DNA from 3 places in the Pseudoduganella sp. jia 12 genome. Region 3 is predicted to be linked to each of the others. Evidence: predicted binding sites of a transcription regulator. Region 3 holds the regulator's gene; each other region holds the start of a gene.

Region 1 (3,275 bases), on a different contig from region 3:
CGCTTTTCCAGCGTTTCCGCCACCTGCACCAGCACCAGGCGGGGCGGCCGTTCCCTGTGCTCTTCCAGGTTGACATAGGCATAGGCCAGGCGGATGGGCGTGCCGTGCAGGTTGGCGTTGCGGAAACTGACGGCGCCGGGGCGCACGATGTCGTCCTCGGGCTGCGGATCGGGGCGGGGCAGGTCGCGGTCGCCGTCGAGATGGCGGCCTTGCGGACCGAGGATCTGGAAGTAGACGCTGTCGACGTCGTCGGCGCGCAGGATGTCGCGCGCGGCGCCGGGCAGGCGATGTTCCGCCGTGCCGTTCACTTCGCGCACCTGTTGCGACAGCACGGTGACGGCGTCTTCCAGCGCGTGGTCGAACGGCTGGTTGGCGATCGACTTGGCCACCAGGTAGGTGATGGCGATGCTCATCGGCCACAGCAGCAGCAGCGGGGCCAGCATCCAGTCGAGGATCTCGCCGAACAGCGAATGCTGGATTTCTTCTTCTTCCTCGAGGGCAGGGCTCCACGCCGCTTCGGACCGGTCCGCCGGCGAATTCACTTGGGCTCGGCCGCGGCGGCGCTGGAGAATTTCTCGAGACAGTAGCCGAGGCCGCGCACGGTGGCGATGCGCACGCCGCCCACCTCGATCTTCTTGCGCAGGCGGTGCACGTAGACTTCGATGGCGTTGTTGGAGACTTCCTCGCCCCATTCGCACAGGTGGTCCACCAGCTGTTCCTTCGACACGAGGCGGCCGGTGCGGGCCAGCAGCACTTCGAGCAGGCCCAGCTCGCGGGCCGACAGGTCGAGCATCTGGTCGTTGATGTAGGCGCTGCGGCCCACCTGGTCATAGGTGAGCGGGCCGTGCTTGACGATGGCGGACCCGCCGCCCTGGCCGCGCCGGGTGAGCGCCCGCACGCGCGCTTCCAGCTCGGACAGCGCGAACGGCTTGGCCATGTAGTCGTCGGCGCCCAGGTCGAGGCCGGTGACGCGCTGCTCGACCGAATCGGCCGCCGTGAGGATCAGCACCGGCAGCAGCGAGCCGCGCGAACGCAGCCGGCGCAGCACTTCGAGGCCGGGCAGCTTCGGCAGGCCGAGATCCAGGATCAGCAGGTCGAATTCCTGCGTGGACAGGGCCGTATCGGCTTCCTGCCCGTTTTTCACGCAGTCGATGGCATAGCCGGACTGGCGCAGCGAGCGCGTGAGTCCGTCCGCCAGGACACTGTCATCTTCGGCTAGTAAAATACGCATGTTGGCATTCCGGCATTGAGGCAATTTCATTGTACTCAATGTGCGACGCGCCTTGGAAAAGCACTGTACAAACACTGCGAAGTGCCACTTAGCGCTTGCATAAACCACTGGATACATATACAGTACTACTTGTGCCGCACCGGTACACAAGGAATATTCGGAATCACTAAACAGTTAAAGGTTAAGAGAGATCATGGACGACAAGAAAGCGGCAGTACCTGCCTCCGAAAAAGCCAAAGCGCTCGCCGCGGCGCTGGCTCAGATTGAAAAGCAGTTCGGCAAGGGTTCCGTCATGCGGATGGACGCAAGCGCCCCGCTGGAAGAAGTCCAGACCGTCTCCACCGGCTCGCTGGGCCTGGACATCGCGCTCGGCGTCGGCGGCCTGCCGCGCGGCCGCGTGGTCGAGATCTACGGTCCGGAATCGTCGGGTAAAACCACGCTGACGCTGCAAACGATCGCCGAAATGCAGAAGATCGGCGGCACCTGCGCCTTCATCGACGCGGAACACGCGCTCGACGTGACCTATGCGCAAAAGCTGGGCGTGAACCTGCACGAACTGCTGATTTCGCAGCCGGACACGGGTGAACAGGCGCTGGAAATCTGCGATGCGCTGGTGCGCTCCGGTTCCGTCGACATGATCGTCATCGACTCCGTGGCGGCGCTGACGCCGCGCGCCGAGATCGAAGGCGACATGGGCGACTCGCTGCCGGGCCTGCAGGCCCGCCTGATGTCCCAGGCGCTGCGCAAGCTGACCGGCACGATCAACCGCACCAACACGCTGGTCATCTTCATCAACCAGATCCGCATGAAGATCGGTGTGATGTTCGGCTCGCCGGAAACCACCACGGGCGGTAACGCGCTGAAGTTCTACGCCTCCGTGCGCCTGGATATCCGCCGTACCGGCTCGATCAAGTCCGGCGACGAGGTGATCGGTAACGAAACGAAGGTCAAGGTCGTCAAGAACAAGATCGCACCGCCGTTCAAGGAAGCCCACTTCGACATCCTGTATGGCGAAGGCACCTCCCGCGAAGGCGAGATCATCGACCTGGGCGTGGAAGCAAAGATCGTCGAGAAGTCCGGTTCGTGGTACAGCTACGGTGGCGAGCGCATCGGCCAGGGCAAGGACAATGCCCGCACGTTCCTGCGCGAACGTCCGGCACTGGCCCGCGAGATCGAGAACAAGGTCCGCACTTCGCTGGGCGTGCGCGAACTGCCGCCGGCCGAAGGCGATGCACCGGCACCGAAGCTGAAGGCCGTCGACTGATGATGGCCGGCTGGAGACTCCGTTCTCCAGCCCGGGCGTCACCGCCCGCCAATTGATCCTGGGCTTTGTAGAAGCTCTTCATCGCCACCGGCCGCTTTGCGGCGGTGGCGATGTTTTTTTATACTGTCCGCTTTCCTGTTTCCACTGATCGATCACCCCCGATGCGCGCTCCTCCTCCCAGCCTGAAAGCCCGTGCCCTGCGCCTGCTGTCCACCCGCGAGCACAGCCGCCTCGAGCTGGCCCGCAAGCTGGCGCGCCACGCGGAAGAGGGCGAAGACATCAACGCGCTGCTCGACTGGCTGGAAAAGAACAAGTGGCTGTCGGAAGAGCGTTTTTCCGAATCCCTCATCCATCGCCGCTCCGCGCGCTACGGCAACAGCCGCATCCTGGCCGAACTGCAAAGCCACGGCGTGAAGGGCGAGGCACTGCAGGAACTGAAGGCGGGGCTCGTCGAAGACGAAGTGGCGCGCTGCTGCGACGTGTGGCGCCGCAAGTACCACGGCAAGGTCGCCGAGGATGCCGAAGGCCGCGCCAAGCAGATGCGCTTCCTGATCGGCCGGGGCTTTTCCCAGAAGGCCGTGCGCGCCGCGATGAAAGGCTACGACCCGGATGACGAGTTTGGGAATATCTGATATTCACGCGGCTTATTCACGCCGCTTAGAGCAGCCTTCGGGCTGCTTTTTTGTTGCCTGAAAAATGGGGACGAGAGGAGTACAGCCAAGCATGGCAGTACCGCTACGCTGGCAAGGAGCTGTGCTCCTTGAAACCCCAGCTACGCCC
Region 2 (3,275 bases), on a different contig from region 3:
CTTGCCGCGCGCCGGCGCATCCACGCGGTACAGCGGCGGGCGCGCCACGCAGATATTGCCGTTCTGGATCAGCGCCGGGAAGTGGCGGAAGAACAGCGTGAGCAGCAGCACCTGGATGTGCGAGCCGTCCACGTCCGCGTCGGACAGGATGCAGATTTTCCCGTAGCGCAGGTTCGACAGGTCGGGCGTGTCGCCGAAGCCGTGCGGGTCGACGCCGATCGCCACCGCGATGTCGTGGATCTCGTTGTTGGCGAACAGGCGGTCGCGGTCCGTCTCCCAGGAATTGAGCACCTTGCCGCGCAGCGGCAGGATCGCCTGGAATTCCTTGTCGCGGCCCATCTTCGCCGAGCCGCCCGCCGAGTCGCCCTCGACGAGGAACAGTTCCGTGCGCGAGACGTCGTTCGATTCGCAATCGGTCAGCTTGCCCGGCAACACGGCCACGCCGGACGATTTTTTCTTTTCCACCTTCTGCGCGGAGCGCAGGCGGGACTGGGCCTGCTTGATGACCAGCTCGGCCAGCTTCTTGCCCCAGTCGATGTGCTGGTTCAGCCACAGTTCCAGCGCCGGCTTGCTGTAGGTGGAGACGAGGCGCACCGCGTCGCGCGAATTCAGGCGCTCCTTGATCTGGCCCTGGAACTGCGGATCCAGCACTTTCGCGGACAAGACGAACGAAGCGCGCGCAAATACGTCTTCCGGCAGCAGTTTCACGCCTTTCGGCAACAATGAATGCAGTTCGACGAAGTTCTTCATCGCCCCGAACAGGCCTTCGCGCAGGCCCGATTCGTGGGTGCCGCCATTCGGCGTGGGAATCAGGTTCACGTAGGATTCGCGCATGATCGCGCCTTCCTCCGTCCAGGCCACCACCCACGAGGCGCCTTCGCCTTCCGCGAAACCTTCCGCATCGGGGCCGGCGAACTGCTCGCCCTCGAACAGCGGCACGAAGGTTTCGCCGTTGCCCGTTTGCGCCAGCGCTTCGGTCAGGTAGCCGCGCAGCCCGTCGTTGTATTGCCACGTCTGCACGTCGCCCGTCTTGCCGTTCTTCAGCGTGACGGTGACGCCCGGCAGCAGCACGGCCTTCGAGCGCAGCAGGCGCTGCAGTTCGACCTGCGAGATCAGCGGCGAGTCGAAATATTTCGCGTCCGGCCACGCGGTGACACGGGTACCGGATTTCTTGCCGTCCTTCGGCGCGGGGCCCGACGTGAGCGGCTGCACCAGGTCGCCGTTCTCGAACGCGATCGTGTGGTAGCCGTTGCCCTTGTCGTCCTTGCGCCAGACGTTGATTTCCAGGCGCTTCGACAGCGCGTTGGTGACGGACACGCCCACGCCGTGCAGGCCGCCCGAGAACGCGTAGGCGCCGCCCGAGCCCTTGTCGAACTTGCCGCCCGCGTGCAGCCGCGTGAACACGATTTCCACGGTGGGCACGTTTTCTTCCGGGTGCAGGCCGACAGGGATGCCGCGGCCGTCATCCTCGACGGTGATGCTGCCATCGGCGTTCTGGATGACGACGATGTTCCGGCAATGGCCGCCCAGCGCCTCGTCCGACGCGTTGTCGATCACCTCCTGGATGATGTGCAGCGGGTTCTCCGTGCGGGTATACATGCCGGGGCGCTGCTTGACGGGCTCGAGGCCCTTCAGAACGCGGATCGATGATTCGCTGTAGTCGGAAACTGGTTTTTTGGTGGCCATACGTGAATATTGCTGAGTATTTTGCTGAGTACGTTGCTGAGTAGTTGCTGAGTAGTTGCTGAGTGCGTTGCTGAGTAAGTGCGCCTGGTTGATGCGACGGCTGAATGGGTTGGTCCAGCATGTTAGTCCGGCATTCTAGCCGAGGCGCCGGGCAAGGTAGCAAGCATCACTGAAAACATCTGTATAAATATACAGTAAAACAGTCGTTTTTACACCTTGTTTACAGCCGACCGGCCAGTCTTTACCCTGTTTTTAGGTCCCCGTCGATAACCTGTTTTCCATCACAACACCTGGAAAGGGTAGCGATGGATATCGTATTTTTGGCCGCGATCGGCGCCTTCGCGGCGCTCGCATGCGGCATGGCGGCCGGGTGCGACCGCCTGGGGAACAAGCCATGAGCGCCGCCGGCAATCTCGTCTACCTGGGCGGGGCGCTGGTCGCGGCCGGGCTGCTCGCGTTGTTATTTGCATACCTGGTCGTGGCCCTGCTGAAGGCGGAGGACCTGTGACCGCCCAATCCCTGACGCTGCTGGCCGCCTTCCTGTTCGTGCTGCTGGCCCTGGCCTGGCCGCTCGGCGCCTTCCTGGCAAAAGTGGGCGCGGGCGACATGCCCGTTCCCGGCCTGGGCTGGCTGCGCAAGCCCGAGGCATTCCTGTACCGCGCCGCTGGCCTGCCCCAGGACCGCGCGATGGGCTGGAAAGCCTATGCGCTCGCGCTGATTGTCTTCAACGCGCTCGGCACACTGTTCGTCTACGCCATGCAGCGGCTGCAGGCCTGGCTGCCTTTGAACCCGCAGCACCTGCCGAACGTGGGCCCGGATTCGTCGTTCAACACGGCGGTCAGCTTTGTCGCCAACACGAACTGGCAGGGCTATGCCGGCGAGCAGACGATGAGCTACCTGACGCAGATGGTGGCGCTGGCCGGCCAGAATTTCCTGTCGGCGGCCACGGGCATCGCCGTCGTGTTCGCGCTGGTGCGCGCCTTTGCCACCCGTTCGAGCGCATCGGTCGGCAATTTCTGGGTCGACGTCACCCGCGCCACGCTGTACGTGCTGCTGCCGCTGTCGCTGCTGCTGGCGGTACTGCTCATGGGGCAGGGCGTGATCCAGAACTTCGACGCCTACCGCGACGTCGCCACCCTGGAAGGCGGCGTGCAGACGATCGCCATGGGCCCGGTCGCCTCGCAGGAAGCGATCAAGCTGCTGGGCACGAATGGCGGCGGCTTCTTCAATGCCAATTCCGCGCACCCGTTCGAGAACCCGACGGCGCTGGCCAATTTCATGCAGATGATCGCGATCTTCCTGATCCCGGCCGCGCTGTGCTTCGCGTTCGGCCGCATGGTGGGCGACATCCGCCAGGGCTGGGCCGTGCTGGCGGCGATGACGATCGTGTTCTGCCTGGCGACGCTCGCCATCTTCGCCGCCGAGCAGCAGGCCCACCCGGCATTGCAGGCGCTGGGCGTGGACCAGGCGGCGGGCGCGCTGCAATCGGGCGGCAACATGGAAGGCAAGGAAACCCGCTTCGGTGTCAAAGGCTCGGCGCTGTTCGCGGCCGTGACCACGGCCGCCTCGTGCGGCGCCGTCAACGCGAT
Region 3 (3,275 bases):
CCAGGTAGCGCGCGCGCTTGATCGCGGTATCCACTTGACGCTGGTAGTGCGCCTTCGTGCCGGTCAGGCGTGCCGGCATGATCTTGCCGTTTTCCTGGATGAAATCTTTCAGGGTGTCGACGTCTTTGTAGTCAACTTGCTCAACGCCAGCGGCGGTGAAGCGGCAGAACTTCTTACGCTTGAACAGCGGGTTCTGCTGTTTGCGCTTTTCTTTCAGCTTGGCTTTGTTTTTGTCGAACTTTTTACCGAATGCCATTTTAGGCTCCTGTATTTAAATATTGTGTCGCTTCACGCGGCACGAAAATCAATGATGTGAAAAACCAGGCTCTTGCTGTTGCGGCTTTTCCTGGCGAGGAACCCCGAGAATTCGTAGGCCCCTCCCAGTGGCGCGCTGCTGAAACGGCCTGAAATCTCTCCCGCGGCAAGCGCGGCGATTTCAAATTCCGTCTGGCGGGCGATGCCTGCCTCGATCTGCTGCGAACTGTGCTGCAATATTGCATTCACGATCGGCAGCCCGGCGGGGGTATAACGTATGACTTCCCGCTCGGTGATCAGGCCAGTGAACTTCAGCTCGTTCAGCAAGACTCCAGGATTTAGGCTGCAGCAGCTGCCGGAGCGGCCGCGGCTTCAGCGCGGTGGCTCTTGGCGGCGTCTTCACGCTGGACCGACTTCATCATCGGCGAAGGAGCGGTTTCCGCTTTCTTCAGCTTGACGGTCAGGTGACGCAGCACGGCATCATTGAATTTGAACGCGGTTTCCAGTTCGACCAGAGTGTCGTTGTCGCACTCGATGTTCAGGCAGATGTAGTGTGCCTTGGCCAGTTTCTGGATGGAGTACGCCATTTGACGGCGGCCCCAGTCTTCCACGCGGTGCACGTTACCGCCGCGCGAGGTCACGCTGGCTTTGTAACGTTCGATCATCGCGGGCACTTGCTCGCTCTGGTCCGGATGGACGATAAATACGATTTCGTAGTGACGCATGCAAACTCCCTTAAGGACTGTTGATAGCCCACCCCGGCGTCAAGACGGGTGTGGGAAGAGGTAAGCCCGCAAGCATAGCAGGTATTTTGAGCGCTGGCTAGCCGCCAGCCTGGGCGCCGACGGGCTCGCAAGGGCTGTGCAAACGGGTAACGAGCATCGGGTTTTTTGCAACATTTCCCGCAAATTGGCGCTTGCCGCCGGTTTTCATGAAATATTTCTGCGCCTGAATCGTGTTTCCTCTTGCATTCGCACAGACACTGTACAAAAATACAGACTGTCTATATCCACAGCTATTCTTTACAGCTCATCGCACCATGATCAAGCTCACCGCAAGGCAGGAACAAATTCTCAACCTGATCAGGGATGCCATCGACACCACCGGCTTCCCGCCAACGCGCGCCGAGATCGCCGCCGAATTGGGTTTCAAATCGGCCAATGCGGCCGAGGAGCACCTGAAGGCGCTCGCGCGCAAGGGTGCGATCGAAATCACGGCCGGCACGTCGCGCGGCATTCGCCTGCTGGGCGACCGCGCCGCGCGGGCCGCGTCGGGGCCATCGGCGCCGGCGGGTGCACCCGGTTCTGGTCATGGGGCCGCGCATGGTACCGCGCATGGTACCGATTACATCCCGCAGGTGCCGGCGGCGCTGCTGATGCAGCTGCCGTTGATCGGCCGCGTGGCTGCCGGCTCGCCGATCCTGGCGCAGGAAAACCTGGAAAAAACCTACAGCGTCGACCCGGCCCTGTTCTCCGCGAAACCCGATTTCCTGCTGAAGGTGCGCGGCGAATCGATGCGTGATGTGGGCATCATGGATGGCGACCTGCTGGCGGTGAAGAAGGTGGACAGTGCCAAGAACGGCCAGATCGTCGTGGCCCGCATCGGCAGCGAAGTCACGGTGAAGCGCTACCGCCGCACCGGCTCCACGATCGAACTGCTGCCGGAAAACCCGGACTTCAAGATCATTACCGTGAAGCCCGAAGATGAATTCGCACTGGAAGGCCTGGCGGTCGGTCTGCTGCGCGCCTGGCACTGACATCCCTTCTGTCGCGCCCGCTTGCAAGGGCGGGCACGGCGCCTGATGTCGGCTGCCCTGGCCGGCACCATCCACATCATGCAGCGCTGCGACCGTGTCGCGGCGCCTGCCTTATCGCTCAACCTCACGAACCTGCCCTCCCGTCGGCCGCACCGCCACCCTGCCCCTGGCCTGGTCCACATGGATCGCATATTGGCCGAAAAAGTCGGCGCCAAGGATGCCGTCTGGCTGGAAGAAGCCTGGCAACGGCATCAGGTAGGGCGTGATCGCCGCCCCGCCGGGCAGCGAGACCGATACGAAGCTGCATGGCTTGTCCGGCCCGAACGCGTCGCACGGGGCCGGCCTGTCTCCCTGCTTTTCCACGGATTGCGGCTTGGCGATCGAGATGCTGGCGGCCGAATCGAACACGAGCCGATAGCGGGCCCGGTCATTCGACAAGGTCGCGACGATGCCTTCATGCACCCGCTCATAAGGAAGCGGCCGCCAGCCCGGGCCCGGATCGAGTGGCGCGCCGAAGCGCAAGGTGCGGGCGGACTGGTCGTACACGAAAGGCTGCCTGGCAAAGAGACCGAGGCCGACGACGGAGTGCGGCGGCAGCCCGGCACCATCGCCGATGTGCAGGCCCCACGCCTCGTACGACACGCCCGTCACCTCGCCGAACGATACGCCGTTGACGACGAGGTCGGGAATGACGAACTCCTCCTCCTCGCGCACCTCGCCGGTCAGGTCGGCGCTTCTTAACTTGCGCCCCGTGAGTTTCAGGCCGGGTATCTCGGCCATCACGTCGCGCGTCAGGTGCAGCGTACGGGACGAACCGGTGTCGAACGTGAACGGAAAGACCTTGCCGGCGATGGCCAGCTGCGCCACGGGGATGCCCTTTTCCAGCGCCAGCGGCACCGAGACTTCAGCCTGCGCGGCTGTGGCGGCAAACAGCGTGGCCAATGCGGCGGCGGCACCGATCCAGTGCTGCCTCATGCCTCATGCATCCAGCGCTTTGCGGAAATCGTCGACCAGGTCATCGGTATCCTCGATGCCCACCGATACGCGGATCAGCGATTCGGCGATGCCCATCGACGCGCGGCGCTCGGCTCCCATTTCGTAGAAGATCGTGTGCGCGACCGGGATCACCAGCGTGCGGGTGTCGCCCAGGTTCGACGCGGGCACGGCGATCCGCAGGCGGTTCAGGTAGTCGAAGCAGTCGATGCCATCCTGCAGTTCAAAACTGAACAGCGAGCCATGGGCCTTGAACAGGTCGGTCGCGATG

What was found. Region 3 encodes LexA, which represses DNA repair genes until DNA is damaged. Its sites were predicted from a motif close to ACTGTATNNNNATACAGT; they were not measured.
Region 1: a site for LexA is predicted at 1,338-1,355, ahead of recA (recombinase RecA). Genes of this name have one in related genera too.
Region 2: a site for LexA is predicted at 1,865-1,882, ahead of ACY65G_RS14965 (DNA topoisomerase IV subunit B). Genes of this name have one in related genera too.

Annotation. Positions count from the first base shown of each region.
Region 1 covers NZ_JBUXKP010000004.1:250,428-253,702, forward strand. The annotation lists gene ACY65G_RS10355 (sensor histidine kinase N-terminal domain-containing protein) at 1-542, opposite strand, end outside; gene ACY65G_RS10360 (response regulator) at 539-1,231, opposite strand; gene recA (recombinase RecA) at 1,425-2,495, shown strand; gene recX (recombination regulator RecX) at 2,657-3,127, shown strand.
Region 2 covers NZ_JBUXKP010000006.1:145,140-148,414, forward strand. The annotation lists gene ACY65G_RS14965 (DNA topoisomerase IV subunit B) at 1-1,686, opposite strand, end outside; gene ACY65G_RS14970 (potassium-transporting ATPase subunit F) at 2,081-2,194, shown strand; gene kdpA (potassium-transporting ATPase subunit KdpA) at 2,191-3,275, shown strand, end outside.
Region 3 covers NZ_JBUXKP010000013.1:116,595-119,869, reverse strand. The annotation lists gene rpsR (30S ribosomal protein S18) at 1-256, opposite strand, end outside; gene priB (primosomal replication protein N) at 289-579, opposite strand; gene rpsF (30S ribosomal protein S6) at 594-980, opposite strand; gene lexA (transcriptional repressor LexA) at 1,295-2,011, shown strand; gene ACY65G_RS25450 (pepsin/retropepsin-like aspartic protease family protein) at 2,123-2,986, opposite strand; gene ACY65G_RS25445 (cystathionine gamma-synthase family protein) at 2,990-3,275, opposite strand, start outside.